One region of the Rhizobium sp. ZX09 genome, then DNA from elsewhere that is predicted to be linked to it. Evidence: riboswitches for the same ligand, from Rfam matches in the RefSeq annotation. Region 1 holds a riboswitch; each other region holds the start of a gene.

Region 1 (8,071 bases):
AGCCGCAATTGCCGGAATGGATCTATAATGGCGCGATCATTGGATTAAAGGATGGCGTCAATTCGTTTGCGCGGCTGGAGAAAATCCGCGCAGCCGGAACGCTCGTGTCGGGCCTGTGGTGTGAGGACTGGGTGGGGCTTCGCCAGACATCATTTGGCGCACGCCTGTTCTGGGACTGGCAGGCGAACGAAACCCGTTATCCGCATCTGCGCCAGAAGATCGCCGAGCTTGCCGATCAAGGCATACGCTTCCTGGGTTACGTGAACCCCTATCTCTGCGTTGACGGCCCGCTTTTCCCGGTGGCCGAACAGGCCGGTTATTTCGCAACGGATGCAGAAGGGAAAACGGCGCTGGTGGATTTCGGCGAGTTCGATTGTGGCGTCGTCGATTTCACCAATCCGGCTGCCGCCGACTGGTTTGCCGAAGAAATCATCGGCAAGAACATGCTGGATTTCGGCCTTTCCGGGTGGATGGCTGATTTCGGCGAATATCTGCCGATCGATATAACGCTCTCCAACGGTGTCGACGCAAAGCTGATGCACAATGCATGGCCCACCCTGTGGGCCGAGGTCAATGCAAAAGCCGTCGAAAGCCGCGACAAGACCGGAGAAACGCTGTTCTTCATGCGCGCAGGCTTCACCGGAGTGCAGGCCCATTGCCCCCTCATCTGGGGCGGTGACCAGTCGGTCGACTTCTCCCGTCATGATGGACTTGTCACCGTCATTTGCGGCGCGCTTTCATCCGGCCTCATGGGCAATGCCTATCACCATTCCGATATCGGTGGTTACACCAGCCTGTTCGGCAATGTCCGCACCGCGGAACTCATCATGCGCTGGACCGAAATGGCGGCGTTTACCCCTGTGATGCGCACCCATGAAGGCAATCGCCCGCGCGACAATCTGCAGATCGATCAGGATGAACGGGTTCTTGCTCATTTCGCCCGTATGACGTCGATCTATGTCACACTTGCCCCCTATCTGAAATCGCTCTCCGCCGAAGCGGCCAGAACGGGGCTTCCGGTGCAACGCCCGCTTTTCCTGCATTACGAGAATGACCGGCAGACTTACGCCATTCAGGACAGCTACCTCTATGGCCCCGACATGCTGGTGGCTCCTGTCTGGAAAGCAGGAGAAACGCAACGCACCCTCTATCTTCCGGGCGATGGCCAGTGGGTACATCTGTGGAGCGGTGTGCATCATCGCGGTGGAAACGAGGTTACCGTGGAAGCACCACTCGGCCGGCCCGCGATTTTCTACCGCGCCGATAGTGCCAACGTCACCCTGTTTGAACAGCTCCGCACCATCTGAGCCGTTGACAGCCAGCTAAAAAAACGACAGTTTCCGACCCATTCCGAGGGGAGCACCAGACGGTGCTGAGATGGCGTTGAGCCGGACCCTTGAACCTGATCCGGATCATGCCGGCGTAGGAACGGAAACTGTTGCGCCTTTGAGGCGCTGCCCTTTCTCTTCTCCGCTTTGTCCTGATCTCCGCGATTGTCACGTGTGGAGACCGAATGATGATGCTGAAAGTTTTTGTCCGTCGCACCCGGTGCGTCTGCGTCTGAGGTTCGGCTCATGCGTGCCGGCCATGCGTTGAACGGTGTCGGTCTCCTGCTTGTTCTCTGGCAGGCAGGCACATGGCTGTTCTCGCCACCCCGTTATATCCTGCCGGCGCCGGCCGATGTCGCCGCGGCCTTCCTGCGCCAGCCCGGTTTCCTGTTGGGGCAGGCCATGGTTACATTTCTCGAAATGGCCGTTGGACTGACCGCGGGCGTCCTGGTCGGTATTCTCGTGGCTTTCACCATCGCGGCAATCCCCCGTCTCGGTCGCCTCGTCTGGCCGATGGTTCTGGTTTTGCAGGCCTTTCCGGTCTTCGTGCTGGCGCCCATCCTCGTCCTCTGGTTCGGCTTCGGCATGGCCTCGAAAGCGGTGATGACGGCGATCATCATCTTCTTTCCCGTCGCCTCCTCCTTCACCGATGGCCTCAACAGGACGGATCGCGCCATTCTCGATGCCGCCTCGCTGACTCAGGCAAGCCACTGGCAGGTTCTCACCCGGTTGCGCGTGCCACTGGCACTGCCTTCGCTTATCTCCGGGCTGCGGGTGGCCGCACCCCTCGCACCGCTGGGCGCTGTCATTGGCGAATGGGTCGGCGCATCGGCAGGGCTTGGATTCGTGATGATCCAGTCAAACGCCCGCATGCAGACCGACACGATGTTCGCCGCCATGGCGATACTCGCCATCATGGCGGTGCTGCTGCGACTGGCGGTGGATCGCGCCACCGCCCATCTGGCGCCCTGGGCCAGGGAAACAGAACACACCATTCCTTTCGGGTATTTACGGAGACTTTCAGCATCATGAAGCGAACTCTTCTTTCTTTCGTCATCGCGGCGGCAAGCATATTTGCCCCCGTTCAGTCACAGGCGGCCGACAGGCTTACGGTATTGCTGGAATGGTTCGTGAACCCCGACCATGCGCCGATGGTCATCGCGAAAGAGCGGGGCCTTTTTGCGGATGTGGGGCTCGAAGTTGAACTTGTTCCGCCGGCAGATCCTTCCGCCGTTCCGCGCCTCGTTTCGGCAAAACAGGCCGATATCGGCGTGCACTACCAGCCCAACCTCTATCTGGACCACGATGCCGGCCTGCCGCTCGTCCGTTTCGGCACCCTGGTCGAAACGCCGCTAAACACCGTCACCGTGCTGGCTGACGGACCGATCAAAAGCCTGAAGGACCTGAAGGGCAGGAAAGTCGGTTTTTCCGTATCCGGCTTCGAGGATGCCATGCTGAAGCGCATGCTGGAAAAGGACGGCCTGACGAAAGACGATGTGGAACTCATCAACGTCAATTTCTCCCTGTCGCCATCGCTCATCGCCGGCAAGGTGGACGCCACGCTCGGCGGCTTCCGCAATTTCGAACTGACGCAGATGAAGCTCGAGGGCCACGAAGGCCGATCCTTCTTTCCGGAGGAACATGGTGTTCCGGCCTATGACGAGCTGATCTTCGTCACCCATCGCGATCTCGCAACAGACAGCCGTCTGCCGCGTTTCCTCTCCGCCGTGGAACAGGCCGCTATTTTTATCACCAATCACCCGCAGGAATCCTGGCAGCTCTTCATCAAGGCCTATCCCAATCTCGATGACGCACTGAACAAGCAGGCTTTCTTCGACACATTGCCGCGTTTTGCCAAGCGCCCTGCCGCACTCGACCGCGCCCGCTATGCGCGTTTTGGCGCCTTCATGCAGGAAATGCAGCTCATAAAGCAGGCGCCGGCGGCGGACGAAATCGCCGTGGAGCTACAGCAGCCATGACCATCCCTTTCCCCACGACCACGCAGGCCGCCGAAATCCTTGAAAAAGTCAGACAGGCGCGTCCGCGCGTACATTGCCTTATGAATACCGTGGTGCAAAAATTCACCGCCGACGGGATTACCGTTGTCGGCGGCATTCCCTCCATGACCACGTCGCTGGAGGAAATCGAAAGCTTCGTTGCCAAGGCGGATGCGCTGACCATCAATCTCGGCACGCTGGATGCGGAACGGCGCAAGGTTATCCTGCTGGCAGTGGAGATCGCCAACGCCTCAGGCAAGCCCTGGATCGTCGACCCCGTGCATTGTGACTATTCTCCATGCCGACTGGCCTTCGCGCGTGAGCTCATCACTCTCTCTCCCGCGATCGTGCGTGGCAACCGTGCCGAAATGAGCCTGATCGGCGAGGTGCCAGATGCAATCAGGATCGAGACCGGGCCGGTAGATCACCTGAGCGACGCGACGCGACGCGTCAGGATCGTAAACGGCCATCCCTGGATGGCTAAGGTAACGGGTACGGGCTGCCTCTCGGGGGGCGTCATCGCTGCTTTCATGGCGGTGGAACAGGATGCTTTGGCAGCAGCGGCGTCCGCCCTTGCCGTCACCGGCGTCTCCGCCGAACTGGCCGCGTCCTGTGCCAGAGGTCCCGGCACGTTCGAACCGGCATTCCTGGACGCGCTTTCGGCGATTACCGGCGAGGATATCATCAATCATGCGAGGATCGAGAATGAACAAGGTTGATTACCGCCTCAACGCGCTTGTGGATGCGAGCCTCGGCGATGTCGCGCCTCTCTTTGAGCTTGCTCTGGCGGCTGCACTTAATGGCGCGACCATCCTGCAATATCGCGACAAGCACGGCTCGACACGGGAGATGATCGAAAACGCCCGCGCCATCCACGAGGCCATCGCCGGCACCGGCGTGCCGCTCGTCATCAATGACCGGGTGGATGTTGCGCTCGCCTCGGGCGCAGATGGAGTGCATCTTGGCGCCGACGATATGGACGCCAGAACCGCTCGGCGCATTCTTGGCGAAAAGGCGATCATCGGCCTCACGGTCAAGAACCGCGCCGACGCCGAACGGGCAGCCTCCATGCCCGCCGATTACGCCTGCATCGGCGGTGTGTTCGACACGGTTTCAAAGGTCAACCCGGACAAGCCTGTCGGTATAGATGGATTTTCGACACTCCGTGGCCTGCTGAGGGAATGGCGGCCGGACATGCCGGTGGGCGCCATCGCCGGCATCGATCTTTCCCGCGTCCCCTCTGTCATTGCCGCCGGTGCGGATGGAGTCGCGGTGATTTCCGCCATCTTCCGCGCGGCGGATATTGCCGGCGCGACCAAGGAGTTCCGCTCCGCAATCGATGCCACCCTGAAAGCGAGACAGCCATGACATCAATTGCGTTGACCATTGCCGGATCCGACAGCGGCGGCGGTGCGGGCATACAGGCCGACCTCAAGACATTCTCCGCGCTCGGCGCCTATGGCGCCAGCGTCATCACCGCCATCACCGCACAGAACACCAGAGGCGTAACTGCGGTCGAGGATATTTCGGTGACCACCATCATCGCGCAGATGGATGCGGTGTTTTCCGATCTCACCGTCAACGCGGTGAAGATCGGCATGGTTTCCCGTATCGAAACCATTGCAGCCATAGCGGAGCGGCTCCGGCGGCAATCGCAGCCCGTGGTGCTGGATCCAGTCATGGTAGCGACGTCAGGCGACCGTTTGCTGCAAGAAGACGCCATCGAGACATTGCGGCGCGAGCTTCTGCCAATCGCGACCATCGTTACGCCGAACCTGCCGGAAGCGGCGCTTTTAACCGGCACGCCGATAGCGGAGACGGAAACGGACATCAATCATCAGGCCGAGGCGATCCTGAAAGCAGGCGCGAAAGCGGTGCTCATCAAGGGCGGTCATGGTGAGGGGCCTGACAGCACGGACTATCTGTTTGCAGATGGCACCATACATGCGCTTTCCGCTGCACGCGTAGAGACGAAGAACGATCACGGCACCGGCTGCACGCTGGCGGCGGCGATCACGGCTCATCTTGCGAGGGGAAGCGAGTTGCTGGAGGCAGTGGAGCTGGCGAAGGATTATTTGAATGGGGCGCTCGATGCTGGCCGGGGGCTTGCCGTTGGACATGGGCGAGGGCCGGTGCATCATTTTTATCGGTGGTGGGGGTGAAGCCCCACACTCGACACTACCTCGCCTTCGGCGTCGCCAGCACATTCCGGATCGCGAAACTCGAATGAATACGCGAGACCCCCGGCAGCTTCGAGAGTATCTCCTTGTGGATGCGCTCGAAATCCCCCGCACTTTCTGCCTCGCAACGCAGGAAATAATCCGAACCGCCGGTCATGAGATAACATTCGCGGATTTCCGGATATCGCCGCACCGCATTTTCGAAACGGTTGAGAAAATCCTCCGTCTGCCGGTCGAGCGTGATCTGCACGATGACCGAAATCACCTCACCGCCGGCGAGGCCGCTGGTAAGCGCCGTGTAACCACGAATGATCCCTTCCCGTTCGAGAATATCGACGCGACGCAAGCACGCGGATGGCGAAAGCCCGACCTCTGCAGCAAGCTTTGCGTTGCTGATGCGGGCGTTGAGCCGAAGCAGCCGTATGATATGACGGTCGGTCGCATCGAGTGATGACATAGAAAATTCCAATCAGCAAAAGAAAATTGCGCGGTTGCCAATTCTATCGCATTTCCTTCGAATAATCGCCGAGAAATTCGATAATCGTTGCAATACTCTCATAAGATAAAAATGAGGGTGAGCGACCATGGACATGCAGATCAGCCGCCAGCAGGCAGCCGGTGGTGCGAGCGGCCATCTGACCATCGATCTCGGCGCATTGCGCGAGAATTATCTGGCACTTGCGGCGAGGGCGCCCACATCCCAGACGGCGGCGGTGGTCAAGGCCGATGCATATGGCCTCGGTGCGGATATGGTCTCGCAAACCCTGTTCGATGCGGGGTGTCGCCATTTCTTCGTCGCTCATATTGACGAGGCGCTGGCGCTCCGGCTGCGTCTCCCCGCCGAGGCGCGGATCTTCGTCCTCAACGGCCTTCAACCCGGCAATGAGACCTCCTGCGCCGCCATGGCGATCACACCGGTTCTTAATTCGCTGGAGCAGATCGCCCAATGGGCGGCCCATGCCAAGACGCTCGGCAGGAAACTTGCAGCCGCCGTACAGATCGATACCGGCATGTGCCGCCTCGGCCTTTCCCCCAAAGAGCTGGAAACCCTCACTTCCCAGCCGCAACTGCTCGATGGTATCGACATCGCCTTCGTCATGAGCCACCTCGCCTGCGCCGACGAACCGGGCCATGCATGCAATGCGGCACAGCTGTCGGCGATGCGGCAGGCCACGATTGCGTTTCCTGATGTCCCGGTCTGTTTTTCCAACTCCGGAGGTATTTTTCTGGGTCGTGAGTACCACAACCACCTGCTGCGCCCCGGCATCGCGCTTTACGGCGGCGCACCCTCTGCCGACCGCCCGAACCCGATGAAACCGGTCGTTCGCCTCGATCTCGCCGTGATCCAGACCCGCACCGTTCCCGCCGGTTCGCTGGTTGGTTACGGCGGTTCCTTCGAAGCGTCCGGCTGCACGCGTCTGGCGACCATCGCCGCCGGTTATGCAGACGGCCTGCCGCGCTCGCTCAGCAATCGCGGCGCGGCATGGTATGATGGCGTGCGCCTGCCGATTGCGGGGCGCGTTTCGATGGACAGCATCATTCTGGACATATCCGCCCTGCCCGAGGGAACATTGACCCAAGGCAGTTTCGTGCAGATGATCGGCCCCGAGCAAACGCTTGAAGACATCGCGGACGATGCGGGCACGATCGCCTACGAAATCCTGACCGGCCTCGGCCGTCGTTATCGCCGTACGTATATTCAGCCGGACGAAACCCCGGTCTTTGCTTCAACATCAGTCAATCACAAGTGAGACGATCATGAACGTCACTATCCTCGGAGCCGGCGTCGTCGGCGTGACATCCGCCTGGTATCTGGCCAAAGCCGGGCACAAGGTGACGGTGATCGACCGGCAGCCGGCTGCAGCGCTCGAGACCAGCTTTGCCAATGCGGGTGAGGTTTCCCCCGGCTATTCTTCGCCCTGGGCCGCGCCGGGCATTCCGGTCAAGGCCATGAAATGGCTGTTCATGAAACATGCACCGCTGATCATTCGCCCGACGGTCGATCCGGCGGCCTGGCGCTGGATGAGCCAGATGCTGCGGAACTGCACCTCGGCGCGTTATGCCATCAACAAGAGCCGCATGGTGCGCGTCGCGGAATATAGCCGCGACTGCCTGATGGCACTGCGGGAAGAGACAGGTATCCAGTATGACCAGCGCATGCAGGGCACGCTGGAGGTATTCCGCACACAAAAGCAGTTTGACGCCATTGGCAAGGACGTGGACGTGCTGACGGCGGGCGGCGTGCCTTTCGAAATTCTCGACCGAGACGGCTGCGCCGCCGTGGAACCCGGCCTCTCGCCATCGAAGGAAAAGATCGTCGGCGGGCTGCGCCTGCCTGGCGACGAGACCGGTGACTGCTACATGTTCACCACCGAGCTTGCCCGCATGGCGGAAGAAGCGGGCGTTACCTTCCTGTACGACACGGGGATCATGCGCCCCATCGTTGAGGCAGGACGCGTCAAGGCGGTGGAGACCACCCGCGGGCTTGTGGAAGCGGATATTTTTGTCGCCGCGCTTGGCAGCTACTCTCCGCAGTTCCTTCGTCAGCTCGGTCTGACCCTGCCGG
Region 2 (8,071 bases), on a different replicon from region 1:
ATAATGGCCGACCCCGGTGTTCGGAAAAAAGGGCAATGCGCCGCCGGAGGGGGAATTGGCGACATAGGCCGCGTCAGGCCGCTTGTCGGCAAGAAGTTCCGGCAGAACCTCTTCGGTCAGCGTTCCCTTCCATATCTGTTCCGGAAGGCCGAGCATCGCGCCCTGCTGGTACATTTCACTGCCACCGCAAAAAATGGCGAGCGATGGAGAAAGCGCGGTGGCTTCAAGGAACTGCGAGATTTCCGTGACGATGTGCTGGCGCAGACTCTCGTCCCTTGCCGGATAATCGAAATTGGCGAGCATGGCGTCCTGCCAGACCATGATGCCGAGTTCGTCGCAAAGTGCGAAGAATTCCGGGGTTTCATAGGTCATGGTGCCGCCGATGCGGATCATGTTCATGCCTGCTTCCGCTGCTTTTCGAAGCCACGGCTCGTAGTCCGGCCTCGTTCCCGGCAGGCGCACGATGTCGGCCGTCGTCCAGACCGCGCCACGGCAGAACACCGGTTGACCGTTCACCCTAAGGCCGAAACCTTTACCGTCGTCGCCGTGATCGATCTCGACCTGTCGGAAGCCCGTGCGTGCAAGGCGATGTTGCGTGCCGTCCAGCTCAAGAACAACGTCATGCAGAGTTGGCCTGCCATGCGTGTGTGGCCACCATTGTTCCACATCAGTTATGCGCAGTTCGCCGGAAAGTGTGCCGCCTTCGTCTAGAGAAAGATCGGCGCTGTGACCGGCGCAGCCAAGCTTTGCCGACTTTATCGGGCGGTTGCCTTGCAGCGCGATGCTGACCCTTCCCGTTCCGGCCCCGTCCAGCGAAGATTGCAGCGTGCAGAGAATTCCGTTCTGCCGTATCAGGCTGATGGGTCGCCATGGGCCGGCGGCGTGTATTTCCGGGCACCATCCAGGCATATAACCCAGTGCAGTGGTGCGGATCAGCCGCAGCCCCTGCGTATTCATCATTTGCGGCCGCCAGCGAGCGCGGGGACCGGTTTTTTCAAGTCGGGGTGCCAGCGCTCTGAAGCAGATCGCGAGTTCATCCGCACCCGTCAGTTCCACAGGCACTTCCAGTCTTTCAAACATGCTTTGGCTTGCCGCGATCAGCTCACCGTTGAAGAAGATCTCCGCGATGGTGGAAAGACCGTCGAAGCGCAGGGTGGCACGCTCCCGGACATCGGAAATCATCGTCAGCCTGTACCAGGCGTCCCTGTCATTGAGGGGCGTCGGAGCGAGGCGGTCGAACTTTTCAGCGGCTTCCAAAGCCTGCGCCACGGTTCCGGGAACGGAGACATGGGGGCTTTCGAGCGAGGCGGGAATATCGGAGGGCGTTTCATAGGCATCGGCGGGCGTCAGCGCCAGCGTCCAGCCTTCGCTCAGCAATTCCTCGCTTTCACCCGGAAGATAGGTCCTCACGCGGCCTCGCTGGCATCAGATAGTTTTTTGCCAAGGCTTTGCATCAGACCATCCCATGCATCCGCGGCCGGATCGAGAACGGTGGCCAGCGCATCGAATTTGCGGCGGGTGACGGCGCGCGCAAGCTGGAACTGCACGGTCTTGGCAACCTCGGAGATTTTTAGCGCGTGGTTCTTTGCCCCAGAAAAACTATCCGCGTCCAACCATTCGAAGTGGCTTGCCGCCAGTTCGAAATTGGCACCGAGCTGGCGTAGCGTATTGAACGCGTATTTGTGGAAAAACCCGAAGGGCCGGTCTGCGACCTTTTCCACCTGTGCCGGAAACACCTTGGCAAAGGCCCGGACCGGGTTGGAGGATGGCCGCCGGGAAAAATGAAACTTCAGGAGCCGTTCGGCGGTCTTGCGAACATGCGCCGACGAAGGATTGCCGTCCGCGAATTTCGCAAATTCCGTATAGGGCAGGAAAGGCGGGTCGGTTTCAGCCAGATGATGCTGGAAAAGCCCGTCAAAGTCCTCGCCGGAGAGATGGAAGAAGCCGGCATTGTGGAAATAGTCGAGTTCCCGCTTTTCGAGATCGAGCCGGTTGATGGCGATCGTGGTCTTGCCGTGTTCCTTGCGGTAGCCCACCCCATGGGTATCGGGCATATAGAAACTGTCCATCTCGATCAGACAGATGCGGCCGCGTTCCAGCTGCGCCTCGATGTGGTTTTCCACCTTATCGAAGATCGCAAGCTCGGTGGCGCGAACGCCATAAAGGGCTTCGAGGTCTTCCAGCGGCACCTTGAAGAAGGTGAATTGGTCGCCTTCGAAGTCCTGCGTCAGGGTGAAACCGAACATGGCTTCCGGGGATAAGCCTTTCGAAGCCAGCACCTCGATCCATAAATCAATATAGCAATTGGTTTCCGGCCACATTCTTTCGGAAGAATGAAGCGGATGCTGCACATAGTTTTTGGGATCGAGACCGGGAAAAATCTGCTGCATGGATAATCAGCCCCAGAGTGTTTCCACGACTTTCGCAGGCCATTTCTTCACATCGAGACCATGATGCGAAAACAGCGCCAGCGCGATGCGTTCAAGGCCGAAACCGACGCAGGCGGTGTGGGCGACATCGCCATTATCGAGGTTCAGACCCCATTTCTGGCCGAAGGCGTCCTGATGGTAGTTAAAGCTCATGCAGGCTGTCGGGCTGGTCGTTGACGTGACCGGGATCAACAGTTCGAATTTCAGGTTCTGGTCGCGCTGGTTGTTGGCGAGCATCTTGCCCGCGCGGCCGAAGAAAGGATCGTTGGCGATATCGATGGTGACATCGAGCCCGACCGCTTTCATCATCTCAACGCCGCGATCCATCCAGGTCTGGCGGAATTCGGTGACGTTGGCCTCGGTGCCCATGCAGACATATTCGCGCATGCGGAAAAGCTGCTGGCGGGCCGGATCCTTGGAGGGCTCGTGGCGGAAGCAATAGGATTGGATGTCATAGAGACCGCCGCCGGCAGGCAGCGCGCCACGCTTGGCGATCGTTGGATAAAGCGGGTAGCAGGCCGCTGGCGTCAGTACGATATCGGTTGCTTTCTGATCCTTGGTCCAGTCGCCGCCCTCATCCATGGTCTTCAGCAGGCTGACATGGTCCAGTTCGCAGCCGCAAAAGGAATGGACCGTGCCGGCGAGCTGCGGGAAGCTCTTCATGTAACCGCTTTTTTCGAAATAGGCGCGGTTGATGCCGGGCGGGAAACGGATCGCTTCAGCGCCATCGGCGCCACCGGTGCGGTCGATCAGCCGCTCGAAGGCGGCAATCACGTCCTCGAACTGGCCGCTGCGTCCATAAAGACCGTCCACACCCGTTTCAATCAGCAGGCCTTCTTCGAACAGTCGATCGAGGAACGATGTTTGCATGTCCATGGTCTTATCCCAAGAGGCTGGTGTCCTGCCTGTGAACCAGCAGGAGATTGGCGGAATTGCCGAGAATACGGTCGTTGGAAATCATCAGGCGGGCGGAATGCGCGTCGCGCAGGTGTCGGCCGAGGCTGTAGGGCGTGCCATTCTTGTAGCCCATGATGCCGCAGACCAGCATGGCGTGGTCGATGATCTCGAGAATGGTTTCCGAAGAGCAGATTTTCACATTGTTCATGGCAACCGCAAAGGCCATCGACATCAATTTTTCCGGATCGCTCTTGGTGTCCTCGTAGGCCTTGATACCGGCTATGATGTTGGATTTCACCACCTGCAGCTTGGTGGAAACCTCGGCAAGGCGGATCGCGCCGGGAGGAGCCGTTCCGGGCGACTTGCGGGCCGCAGCTCTGACAAAAGATTGGGCGCGCAGCACCGCATCCGACGCGATACCATACCAGACGGCGCTCCACAGCAGATGCGAGCTTGCAAGCATGGATTGTGCAGCGATTTCTGCGAAAGGCTTTGGGAAAATCTGCGCCGCCGGCGCTTCGCCGCGGAACAGGAAGCCGTCCGAACAGGTGCCACGCATGCCGAGCGTATCCCAGACATGGGTCTTCTCAAGCGTATACTGGTTTTTCAGGAAGACGGTCATCACCTGATCGGCGGGCGCGGCATCCTTGTGGGCGCGCGACGTAATCAGGATCGCATCGGCGTTGCTGCCATAAGAAATGACCGTGGCGTCCTTCTCCAGCCGGCAGCTATCACCTTCGACTTCGATTGCGCAGATGGAGTTACGCAGATTGCCGCCGATGCCGCCTTCGGTGGTGGCGGAACCGAGCAGAAGCTGTTCGCCGGCGACGCGGCGCATGAAGTCCGCGTGCCATGCGCTCGCCTCTCCATGTTCCACAAGGCTCGACAGTTTGATGTGGTGCATGGCGAAAATCATCGCCGTTGCCGAACAGGCCTGCCCAAGCCGGGCGCAGATATCGGCGATTTCCTGAAGGGAGGCACCTTCGCCGCCCAGCAGTGAGGGGACCTGTATGCCGAGCAGACGTTCCTGCCTCAATGCATCAACGGCTTCCTGCGGAAAGCGGCCGGTGACATCCACCTCGTCCGCATATTTGGCGGCAATTGCCGCGACACGGCCCGCGCGCGCGGACAGCGTTTCATCCTGCGGCGCGACGGTGACGTTCATCAGGCTGCCTCTTTACCATCGAGAATGAGTTTAACAGTGTCTTCAATGGCCTTGATGCTGGCGAAAGACTTGCGGTTCAGCAGATTGTCCGGGAATTCGATATCGAATGCTTCTTCGATGCCGAGCATCAATTGCACCGATGCAAAGGAAGAAAGGCCCGCCGCGTAAAGATCGGCTTCATCTGCAATCGTATCGACGGGGGTTGGAAGCTGGCCGAATTTTGCCAGTATTTCACGTATAGTCGCATTCATTCCGACGTATCTCCCATGAATTTCACATCAGGATGGTTTGTGCTTATGGTTACGTTGCAAACGATAATATTCGCCTAAACCGTTAGGTTAATTACAACTAACGGCAGCATGCGCCATTCCCGCACCTTTGCCAAGCATGGATCGCCGGTCTTGACAAAAGCCTGAGGGTGTTTTTTGCTGGGGCCATTCACCAGGGGTGTCCCGTCAAGGGGCTGAGATTCTGCTTTCATGCGCAGTGACCCGTTGAACCTGATCCAGTTCATACTGGCGTAGGGACGGTGCAAAGACCCGATGTCGGGCGGGCGCATGGCGCCGCGTTTCGGCACACAGGTATTTTCCATCATTCCGGCTCGAACTGGGTCTCCACTGTTAAACTTTGGAGCCTCAAGATGAATATCGCTGCCAAGACTATACCGCTTGTCGTTACAACCGGCCCGCATGCCGCCTCCACGAAAATCCATAAGCCGGGCGTTTTGCATCCGCATATCCGCGTACCGATGCGCGAGATCGCAGTGCACCCGACGGCGGGCGAACCGCCGGTCACGGTTTATGATTCCTCAGGTCCCTATACCGACCCCAACCATCCGGTCCTGATCGAAAAGGGTCTGCCGCGTCTGCGTCATGACTGGATCGTCGCGCGCGGCGATGTCGAGGCTTACGAGGGACGGCACGTCAAACCGGAAGATAATGGTTTCGCCACCGGTGAGCGCCTGACGCCCGAATTTGGCGTGCGTCATCAGCCTCTGAAAGCGACGGCGGGCAAGGCGGTGACGCAACTTGCCTATGCGCGAGCAGGTATCATCACCCCGGAAATGGAATTCATCGCCATTCGCGAAAATCTCGGGCGCGAGGCAGCGAAGGAGAAGCTCGCGCGTGACGGTGAGAGTTTCGGCGCGCATATTCCTGATTATGTCACGGCGGAATTTGTGCGTCAGGAAGTGGCGTCGGGCCGCGCCATTATTCCAGCCAATATCAACCACCCTGAACTTGAGCCGATGATCATCGGCCGCAATTTCCTCGTCAAGATCAACGCCAATATCGGCAATTCCGCCGTCACCTCCTCCATGGCGGAAGAGGTTGAGAAGATGGTCTGGGCCATCCGCTGGGGTGCGGATACGGTCATGGACCTTTCGACCGGCCGCAACATCCACAATATCCGCGAATGGATCATCCGTAACTCGCCGGTGCCGATCGGTACCGTGCCGCTTTATCAGGCGCTGGAGAAGGTGAACGGCATTGCTGAAGACCTCAATTGGGAAGTGTTCCGCGATACGCTGATCGAGCAGGCGGAGCAGGGCGTGGATTACTTCACCATCCATGCCGGCGTGCGGCTGCACTACATCCCGCTCACCGTCAACCGCGTCACCGGCATCGTCTCACGCGGCGGCTCGATCATGGCCAAGTGGTGTCTGCATCACCACAAGGAAAGTTTCCTCTATGAGCATTTCGATGAGATTTGCGACATCTGCCGCGCTTACGACGTCTCCTTCTCGCTGGGCGATGGCCTGCGCCCCGGCTCGATCGCTGACGCCAATGATGCGGCGCAGTTTGCGGAGCTGGAAACGCTGGGTGAGCTGACGCAGATCGCCTGGGCGAAGGATTGCCAGGTGATGATCGAAGGCCCCGGTCATGTGCCGATGCACAAGATCAAGGAGAATATGGACAAGCAGTTGAAGACCTGCGGCGAAGCGCCCTTCTATACGCTTGGGCCGCTGACCACCGATATCGCGCCCGGTTACGACCACATCACCTCCGGCATTGGTGCTGCAATGATCGGCTGGTTCGGGACCGCAATGCTCTGCTATGTTACGCCGAAGGAACACCTCGGTCTGCCGGATCGTAATGACGTGAAGGTGGGTGTCATTACCTACAAGATCGCCGCTCACGCCGCCGATCTTGCCAAGGGTCATCCGGCCGCGCAGGTGCGGGACGATGCGCTGTCGCGTGCAAGGTTCGAGTTCCGCTGGGAGGATCAGTTTAACCTGTCGCTCGATCCCGATACGGCTCGGTCCTTCCATGACGAGACGCTGCCGAAGGAGGCGCACAAGGTTGCGCATTTCTGCTCCATGTGCGGACCGAAATTCTGCTCGATGCGGATTTCCCACGATATCCGCGCCGAGGCGCAGAAGGAGGGGCTTGAGGCCATGGCCGCGCGCTTCAAGGAAGGCGGTGAGCTTTACATGCCGCTTCCGACGCCTGCGAATGCCGAATAAAATGCATGTCCTTGTCAAGGGAACGGGGGTCGCCGGTTTGACGGCGGCCTTCGAACTGGCGCGGAGGGGCGTTGTTGTCGAGGTGTCGGAGCGCAGTGGCGAGCCTTCTCGTGGAGCGTCGTTTTATGCCGGCGGCATGCTAGCGCCCTGGTGCGAGCGCGAAAATGCGGAGGAAGCGGTCCTGACGCTTGGCAAGGTGGCGCTTGACTGGTGGGACGAGGCAACTCCCGGCCTTGTGGTTCGCAATGGCACGCTGGTCGTCGCGCCAGCACGCGACAGGTCAGAGCTTACGCGTTTCGCATCGCGAACCAGCGGTTATCGCTGGGTGGATGAGGGCGAGATCGCCGCTCTGGAGCCCGATCTTGCGGGTCGCTTCCGCTCCGGGCTCTATTTCCCGGGCGAGGGGCATCTCGATCCGCGTCTCGCGCTGAAATCGCTGCATGAGCGGCTTTCTAACACGGGCGTGCGGTTCCACATGGGCATCCCTGTCGATGAACGATTGTTCGACCGGGTGGTGGACTGCACCGGAGCTGCGGCAGTGGGAGAAATTTCCAACCTACGCGGCGTGCGTGGAGAGATGCTCTACCTCGCTACCTCGGAGCTATCCCTCTCCCGTCCCGTCCGGCTGTTGCATCCGCGCATTCCGCTTTACATCGTCCCGCGCGAGTCTGGACGCTTCATGGTGGGCGCCACGATGATCGAGACGGAGGATGCCGGGGCCATTTCCGTCCGTTCGATGATGGAGTTCCTGAATGCCGCCTATGCCGTGCATCCGGCTTTTGCGGAAGCTCGGATCATCGAATCCGGCACGGGTGTGCGTCCTGCTTATCCCGACAATCTCCCCAGGGTCATGCAGGACTGCCGGACCATTTTCATCAACGGCGCGCACCGGCACGGCTTTCTGCTTTCTCCGGCCATGGCGCGGCACGCGGCTGACATCATTCGCCAAACTCTCTCAGAAGGAACAGGATCATGAAACTTCTTGTCAATGGCGACGAGCTTGATCTCGCCGCCGAGACGCTGGCCGGCCTGCTTGCCAGCCTCGAATACGAAGGCGATTGGCTGGCGACGGCGGTGAATGGCGAACTGGTGCATTCGGAAGAGCGCGCCGATTAT
Region 3 (8,071 bases), on a different replicon from region 1:
TCCACCTCGAACCGCAATTTCGAGGGCCGCCAAGGCTATAAGAGCCGCACCCACCTCGTCTCCCCCGCCATGGCGGCGGCGGCGGCGATTGCGGGTCATTTTGTTGACGTTCGTGAGTGGCAGTGATTGCCGGGTGAAGGCCTGAACATAAAACCCCGGGGTGATCCGGGGTTTTTGTTTATTCAGAGATGATCTTTACCCTTTGCCCGGGCTGAATCGTGGCCGTGGCGCCCATCGCGTTTATCATGCGGAACATGTCAAGCTTCCGCTCCGTTCCCATCATCCGCGCCGCCATCGTGGCCACGGTTTCACCCGGCTTCACCGTCACCACCCGCACTCTAAGCGGCTTCAGGGAGGCGATCTCCTGCGGCGTCATCTTGCGGAAACTGGTGCGCAAGGTATTGGCGATGGAATCGAGTTGCGTATTGCCCTTCGGCACCGCGGTCAGGAACCGGAATATCTGCTGGCCGACGCGGATGACCGTGACGTCGAAATCCCATTTATCCGCGCTTGCCCGGGCTGTCGCGGCCTCCAGTCCGTTGATCTGCGTTTCCTTTACCGTTTCAGGCAGCAGGCCGGCGACCCAGCCGCTCGTCAGGTAATTGGCAAGACTCGTCTGTTTCGGATCGGCGACGCCGTCGAAACGGATTGCGACCTCGCCCGGCCCTGTCGCCAGCACAGCCTCAACCTTGTTGTCGATCACGAAACCTTCCGGCACGTCGAAACGAATGCCGAGCGTTCCATGCAGGAATGTCTGGCCGCGGACATAACCTTCCTGCGGGCTATCGCCGTAAAGCAGCCCGTCTATACCGTCCAGAAACCAGTCTCGGCCACGATCTCCGACCTGGCCTTCCTGGCCGAAGGCACGGGCATGCCGGCGCGCAAGCTCGATGCGCTGTGGTGTATTGGGGTGACTCGAAAGGAAGTCGAGGCTCTGGTCGTTTTCCGGATCGGCCGAAGAGAACCGCGCATAGGCCGCCATGGAATCAAGAAAGCGCGGCGATGCGTAAGGATCGTAACCCGCCTCGCCAAGCATGCGTACCCCGATCACATCCGCCTGCAACTCCTGCTGGCGCGAAAAAGCTGCAAGCCGCAGCTTGCCACGGGCCAGCGCCTGCTTGCCGGCGAGATCGCTGGACAGGACCTCTGCAACCACGCGGCTCGCAATCACTTCCGCTTCTTCGCGGCGCTGACGTTCGATCCCGTGGTTGGCGGTGACGTGACCCATTTCGTGCGACAGCACGGCCGCCACTTCCGAGGCGTCATTGGCGAGCGCCAGAAGCCCGCGCGTCACGTAAAGATACCCGCCGGGCAAAGCGAAAGCGTTGATGGCGGGCGAATTGAGAATGGTGATGCGGTAGGATTGCTGCGGATTTTCGGAGACGGCCGTCAGCGCTCCGGCAATCCGGGCGACAAGCCGCTCCGTCTTGGCATCACGATATTCGCCGCCATAGCTTGCCACGATGCGTGGATGTTCGCGTGCGCCCATCTGCGCGCGCGGATCGTTCTTCTGAACCTCTTCCACCGTCTGCGGATTGTCCGAGGGACGCAATGTGGACTGGTAGGCCGGGCTGAAAAGAGATTGGCACGATGACAGCAACACGGCAGAAGCGGTCAGCGCGGACCACGCCGCAGCGAGCCGGCCGGAACGGCGAAGGCCTGAACCGGAGAAGAGCCTCCGCTGTGCAGTCATGCTATTTTTCATTCTCTATGCCTGCCCCTTAACGTTCCTGATCATCCGTTAATTGCAGACCAGAATAACAGATTCGCCCCAACGGGCGATGAATGCCGAGACGGTAAAATCGATCCATCAAATCCGGAATATTCCTGAAGAACGCAATAATTCTCATCTTTTCTCGGGCAACAACTTGAAACTGGCAAGTGCAAATTAGCGCCATTGAAGTCATCTAAAGCGATTGCCAGCGGCGCGCGTCGAAAATAAGGCGGTCACCCGTTCAGGAAACTGTCCACGGCCTTCACATTTTGTGTGGCAAAGAAATCCGCTGTCGCTCCGGCAAAAACGACACGGCCACGATCAAGAAAAACCACCCGCCGCGCTAATCTTTTTATGTCTTCCGGGTGATGGCTCACAATAATCACCGCATTATTTGTTTCTTGATGCAAGTCAAGCAACAGAGAACTCATGCCCGCCCGTAGCCCTGGATCAAGTGCGGCGAAAGGTTCATCGAGCAGCATGACGGGCTTCTTCCTGACCAATGCGCGCGCAAGCGCCGCCCTCTGCCTTTCTCCTCCGGAGAGCGTGCCCGGCAAACGCTTGTCGAAACCCGAAAGACCAACGCGCGCAAGCGCAACATTTATCCTTTGCCGGTCTTCCGCGTGTAATCTGAGCGTGGGGCTTATACCAAGCGCGACATTGGTAAAAACGTCGAGATGGGCAAAAAGATTATTGTCCTGAAAGATCGAAGAGACAGGCCTTTCGGAAGGGTCGAGCGTCGTCACGTCCCGTCCGCCGATCATCACGCGGCCGGAATCCGGCAACTCGAAACCGGCAACGAGGTTAAGCAGTGTCGATTTTCCCGAACCGGATGCACCGACGACAGCGGTGACCTGCCCCTGCGGAAACGCACAGTCGAGGTCGAAATCCTGCGTTCCAAGCCGCAGCCTGACCCTGTCAAGCTGCACTGCGAAATCGTCGCCCTTCATGTCATCGCCTCTGCCGCTTTTGCCTGCTCCGGTTGTGAATGTCGCGATATGCCGGTTGCAGCAAGCAACAGGCAGACCACACCGAGAAGAAAGGCGTAACCGGCGGCATCGTTGGTCCGGTAGCTGCCCATATTGCTATAGACGAGCCACGGCAAGGTGACAAAATTCTCTGAACCGAACAGGGCAACCGCGCCGAGATCGCCAAGCGACAGGGCCATCGCGAAGGAAAATGCCATGGCCAGCGGCCGCCACAGGACGGGCAGATCGGCGAACCGCAGCCGCGGCAGACCCTGAAGCCCGAGGCTGGCGGAAAGTCGGCCGGTGCGGAGAAAATGACTGGTGACGGCCGGCTCCAGCACCCGCATGGCAAGCGGCAGGGCCATCAGCATGTTGATGAGCGCCACGAGAACCGTGGCATAAACAGCGACGTCACCGAAAGGCCGCAAGAGAAGGAACCATCCGCTTCCGAGCACCACGGGCGGAACCAGCAGAACCAGAGACGATCCCGCGCCGAGAACGCTGGACAAGAGGTGAAGAGGCCGCGCGGCCCGCCGTTTCGCGCTGACCGCCTGACGTGCGCGGATGATCGCCATGCTGACGATGATCACGAAAATTGCCGAGAACGCGGCAATCCCAAGACTTGTCGCCGCCGCGCGCAGGAAGACCGGTGCTGTGATGAGGCGCGGCAGGTCTGCTTGGACGCCCGAGAACACAATGGCGACCAGCGGCAGTCCGATCAAAAGCACCGCGGAAACGATGATTAGACCGTCCCACAGGCGGGCCGCCGCCCGGCCCGCATCGAAACGGCGCACGGGCCGGCCAAGTGAGGCGATTTCCGCTTCCGGCGACGGCAGGCAGGCCAGAAGGCCGAGCAGGGCCGCGGTGAGGACGATCTGCAGAACCGAGAGCGCGATCGCCCGCTGCGGATCGAAATCGAACCGCAGCGCCTGGTATATAGCGACCTCCAGGGTGGTCGCCGCCGGCCCACCGCCCAAAAGGAGCACGAGCGTGAAACTGGTGGCGCAAAGCATGAAGATGAGGCCGGCGATACCCGGAACAAGCCGGGACACGGCCGGCCATTCGACAAAACGGAAAACCGAGATCGGCCCCATGCCGAGGCTCGCCGCCATGCGCCAATATTCGCCCGGAATACGCTCCAGCCCGGCCAGCAACAACCGGACGGAAAGCGGCAGATTGAAAAACACATGAGCAATGAGGATGCCGGAAAGACCGTAAATGCTGAAAGGTTCTTCCGCGCCGGCGAAAACAAGGAGCGTATTTAAGACACCCTGCCTCCCCCAGATGGTAATGATACCGAAGGCGCCGACGATAACCGGCAGCCCCATCGGCACTGCCATCAACCGGATGATCCAGATCCTTCCCTGAAACTCCCGCTGCCGGGAGAGTGCCAAGGCCACGGGAAGACCAAGAATGATGGAAAGAAGGGTGGAGAGCGTCGCCTGATAAACCGTGAAGCGCAGAATACGCAATGTATAAGGGTCCAAAATGCCGGAAGCGGATGCACCCGCATCAAAGGACAGAAGCGCAAACACGGCGAGCGCCATGAACAGGAAAACGGCGGCAAAAGCCGCCGTCCCGAAAATGATTGACCGCCGGTAATCGCGACGCAGCATCATGCGTGGACGCGCCTCTTCTTCAATTCATGCTCATGGCCGTCAGCCATTCGTCTATCCATGCCTTGCGGTTTTTCACGACCTCTTCCGGCTGCATCAGGAAAGTCTTCTGCGGCACGACGAGCCTGGAAAAGGCCTCCGGCAGGGGGGCGGAGGTTGCCGCAACCGGCATCATCCAGTTGTTTTCGGGAATGGTATCCTGAAAACCGGAGGTGAGGGTGAATGCGAGAAACTGCTTTGCAAGATCCTTGTGCGGCGCGTTTTTGAGAAGGCCTGAAACTTCGATCTGGATGTAATGTCCTTCGGAGAAAGCTGCGGCCTGATAACGATCGGACTTTTCGGCGACCATATGATAGGCGGGCGAAGTCGTGTAGGACAGCACCATCGGCACCTCCCCCTTGGTGAAGAGCCCGTAGGACTCCGACCAGCCCGGCGTAACGGTAAGGATCCGCTTCCTGAGCTTTGCCCAGGCTTCCGGCGCCTGGTCGCCATAAACCGATTTCACCCACAGAAGCAGCCCCAGTCCCGGCGTCGAGGTGCGCGGGTCCTGAATGGCTATCTTCTGGGCGGGGTCGCCGTCCACGAGTTCTTTGAGGCTCGTTGGTGGGCTTTTCAGCGTCTGGGTGTCATAGACGATAGCGAAATGGCCGTAATCATAAGGAACGAACACATCGTCCTCATAGCCGCCGGGTACCTTGGCCGCTGATGCATCGACGCCGCTGACATCGAAAAGGCCGGTCTGTTTCGCCTCCGCGACCAGATTTGTATCAAGTCCCACGACGACATCCGCCTTGGAGCCCGCACCTTCCAATTTCAGCCGGTTGAGAAGCGCCACGCCGTCCGCCACGCCGACAAAATTGACGGTGCAAGCGCACACCTTCTCGAAAGCTTCCTTTATTTTGGGACCGGGCCCCCATTCAGAAACGAAGCTCTCATAGGTATAGACCGTCAGTTCCGGTTTTTCCTGCGCAACGGCGAGGCCGGGCAGAAGCATGGAAACGGCGATGATGGAATTTACAAAAATACGACGGCGCACGAATATCTCCTCAAAACGAGGAGGGAAATAGCCGCCTGCATGAAAGCCGTCTAATCCCTCCGCCGGTATGAACCGGATCAGGTTCTTCGGGTTGGCAAGCCTCTCAGCCTTTTGCGCCCAAGCGCGAAAGACACCCCGTTAGATCAAGATAATGGTGTAGTCCCGCCGACCCATCTTGGCAAGATGGCTGCCATCAACCCTGCGCCGCCATGTGCACCAGTTCCCAGACGTGGCCGTCCGGATCCTGAAAACTACCTGCATACATGAATCCGTGATCCTGAACGGGTTTCCAGCGGCTGCCGCCTGACGCGAGCGCGGCCTCGATCATACGGTCGATTTCCTCCCGGCTTCCGGCGGAAAGACAGGTCAGTACCTCGGTACTCCGCTTGGCGTCGGCGATGTCGCCGTTGATGAAATCACGAAAACGCTCTTCCTGAAGCAGCATGACGAAGATGTTCTCCTCGACAATCATGCAGAGCGTGCGGTCATCGGAATATTCCGGATTGAAGGTGAAACCCAGTGTCGTGAAGAAGGCTCTCGATGTCTCGATATTCTTGACGGGCAGGTTGACGAAGATCATGCGCATGGTGTTGAACTCCTCCGAACCGGGACAGCAAACGGCATTTCCGCCGTCCTGTCAAAGGCGGATGGCGGTGTGGCCGGAAAGATCGGCTCAGCCTTCCAGTTCCTCGCGCAGCATCTCCAGCTCCAGCCACTCCTCTTCCATGGCCTCAAGCTTTTCGCGCAGCTTTTCCATTTCCTGCGCCAGCTTGTTGAAGGCCGCCTGATCCTTGGCGAAGAGTTCCGGGTCGGCCATGCGCTGCTCGCGTTTTGCAATCTCTTCCTGCGCCTTCTCCATCTCCTTGGGTAGATTTTCGAGGGCGAATTTCTGCTTGAACGAAAGCTTGGCCTTGGCCTTTCCCGCCTCCTGCGAAGACGGGGCTGAAGGTGCGGCTTTCGCCTTTTCCTGTCTCTCAGCTTTTCGCTTCTCTTCCGCAGCTCCCTTGCGCTGCGCCATCATATCCGAATAGCCACCGGCATATTCGATCCAGCGTCCGTCCGGTTGATCGGGATTGGCAGGCGCGATGGTGGAGGTGACCGTACGGTCAAGAAAATCACGGTCGTGGCTGACAAGGATGACCGTGCCGGAAAACCCGGCAACGATCTCCTGCAACAGATCCAGCGTTTCGATATCAAGATCGTTGGTCGGTTCGTCGAGAATCAGAAGATTGGTCGGCCGGGCGAGAATGCGCGCCAGAATGAGCCTTGCACGCTCGCCGCCGGAAAGGTTGCGGATGGGTGTGCGGGCCTGTTCCGGCTGGAACAGAAAGTCCTTCATATAGCCCGTGACATGCTTCACCTCGCCATTGACCAGAAGATTGTCGCCCCGGCCGTCGGTCAAATAATGTGCGAGCGTATCGTTGGGATTGAGCTCCTCGCGCTTCTGGTCAAGCGTTGCGATCTCGAGATTGGTGCCGAGCTTCACCCAGCCGCTGTCTGGTTCAAGCTGGCCGGTGAGCATCTTCAGCAACGTTGTCTTGCCCGCGCCATTCGGTCCGACGAGACCGATGCAATCGCCGCGATGCACCCGCAATGAGAACGGCGCAACAATCATGCGCTCACCGTAAGCCTTGGTGATAGCCTCCGCCTCGATGACCAGCTTGCCGGACTCCCGGCCTTCCGTGACGGTCGCCTGCACCGTCCCCTGCGGCCCCTTGTGCCCACGATATTCCGCCCGCATGGCCTGAAGCTCACCGACACGGCGCATGTTGCGCTTGCGCCTTGCAGTCACGCCATACCGCATCCAGTGTTCTTCGCGCTCGATGGCCTTGCCGAGCTTGTGTTGTTCAAGCTCTTCCTCTTCAAGCACCTTGTCACGCCATTCCTCGAAATGGGCAAAACCACGATTGAGACGGCGGGACTGGCCGCGATCGAGCCAGACGGTCGAGGTCGAAACCCGTTCGAGAAAACGACGGTCGTGCGAAATCAGCACCAGCGCGCTGCGCGTCTGCTGGAGTTCGCTTTCAAGCCATTCGATTGTCGGCAGATCCAGATGGTTGGTGGGTTCGTCCAGCATCAGAATATCAGGCTCCGGCGCCATGACACGGGCAAGCGCGGCGCGGCGCGCTTCACCACCGGAAAGGTTTGCCGGATTTTCCTGACCCGTAAGCCCGAGATGCTCGAGAAGATAAGTAACCCGATAGGCATCGTCGCCAGGCCCGAGCCCCGCCTCGGCATAGGCCTGAACGGTATCGTAACCGGCAAAATCCGGAGCCTGTTCCAGATAACGGATGGTTGCAGCGGGATGACGGAAAACCTCGCCCGACTGGGCCTCGACAAGGCCCGCTGCGATCTTCATCAGCGTGGACTTGCCGGAACCGTTGCGTCCAACAAGGCAGATGCGGTCGCCCGGCTCCACCTGGAGATTGGCGCCGTCCAGCAGCGGGGTAACGCCGAAGGTCAGCTTGATGTCATCGAGTTTCAAAATAGGGGGTGCCAAGGCGTCAGGCTCCGGTCAGATCATAAGGGCGGGCGAGCACGATGGCTTTTCCGCTTTTAAGCGAAAAATGCACAGGGCCGCCATTCGCGACATTGGAAATAGTGCGGGAGGAACCGAAAGCAAGCGCGAAATCCTCCAGCGGATAACGCACATTGCCGATATTCAGCCCCTCCAGGGCTGTGAAGCCGGCCACCGAGAAAAGCGAGCCTGCGGGTAGAGAGACATCAAGCGAGCCCG

The links. A riboswitch is a leader RNA that binds a small molecule or an ion and turns the genes downstream of it on or off. The one in region 1 is predicted to bind thiamine pyrophosphate.
Region 2: it holds a riboswitch for thiamine pyrophosphate, as region 1 does, so the genes downstream of both, thiC (phosphomethylpyrimidine synthase ThiC) here and BTN45_RS22385 (ABC transporter permease) in region 1, are expected to answer to the same signal.
Region 3: it holds a riboswitch for thiamine pyrophosphate, as region 1 does, so the genes downstream of both, thiB (thiamine ABC transporter substrate binding subunit) here and BTN45_RS22385 (ABC transporter permease) in region 1, are expected to answer to the same signal.

Annotation. Positions count from the first base shown of each region.
Region 1 is NZ_CP031364.1:1,670,822-1,678,892, reverse strand. It holds gene BTN45_RS22390 (alpha-glucosidase) at 1-1,307, shown strand, start outside; TPP riboswitch at 1,344-1,446, shown strand; gene BTN45_RS22385 (ABC transporter permease) at 1,575-2,360, shown strand; gene BTN45_RS22380 (ABC transporter substrate-binding protein) at 2,357-3,307, shown strand; gene BTN45_RS22375 (hydroxyethylthiazole kinase) at 3,304-4,044, shown strand; gene thiE (thiamine phosphate synthase) at 4,031-4,693, shown strand; gene thiD (bifunctional hydroxymethylpyrimidine kinase/phosphomethylpyrimidine kinase) at 4,690-5,487, shown strand; gene BTN45_RS22360 (Lrp/AsnC family transcriptional regulator) at 5,504-5,962, opposite strand; gene alr (alanine racemase) at 6,090-7,256, shown strand; gene BTN45_RS22350 (D-amino acid dehydrogenase) at 7,228-8,071, shown strand, end outside.
Region 2 is NZ_CP031363.1:2,380,588-2,388,658, reverse strand. It holds gene BTN45_RS11830 (glycoside hydrolase family 2 protein) at 1-1,410, opposite strand, end outside; gene BTN45_RS11825 (DUF1839 family protein) at 1,407-2,390, opposite strand; gene BTN45_RS11820 (amino acid--[acyl-carrier-protein] ligase) at 2,397-3,305, opposite strand; gene BTN45_RS11815 (acyl-CoA dehydrogenase family protein) at 3,310-4,491, opposite strand; gene BTN45_RS11810 (acyl carrier protein) at 4,491-4,742, opposite strand; TPP riboswitch at 4,925-5,036, shown strand; gene thiC (phosphomethylpyrimidine synthase ThiC) at 5,132-6,955, shown strand; partial or broken gene thiO (glycine oxidase ThiO) at 6,957-7,959, shown strand; gene thiS (sulfur carrier protein ThiS) at 7,928-8,071, shown strand, end outside.
Region 3 is NZ_CP031363.1:2,534,296-2,542,366, forward strand. It holds gene leuC (3-isopropylmalate dehydratase large subunit) at 1-126, shown strand, start outside; gene BTN45_RS12495 (M48 family metalloprotease) at 179-1,693, opposite strand; gene BTN45_RS12500 (ATP-binding cassette domain-containing protein) at 1,948-2,664, opposite strand; gene thiP (thiamine/thiamine pyrophosphate ABC transporter permease ThiP) at 2,661-4,301, opposite strand; gene thiB (thiamine ABC transporter substrate binding subunit) at 4,321-5,334, opposite strand; TPP riboswitch at 5,372-5,482, opposite strand; gene BTN45_RS12515 (VOC family protein) at 5,528-5,920, opposite strand; gene BTN45_RS12520 (ABC-F family ATP-binding cassette domain-containing protein) at 6,008-7,834, opposite strand; gene BTN45_RS12525 (thiamine diphosphokinase) at 7,839-8,071, opposite strand, start outside.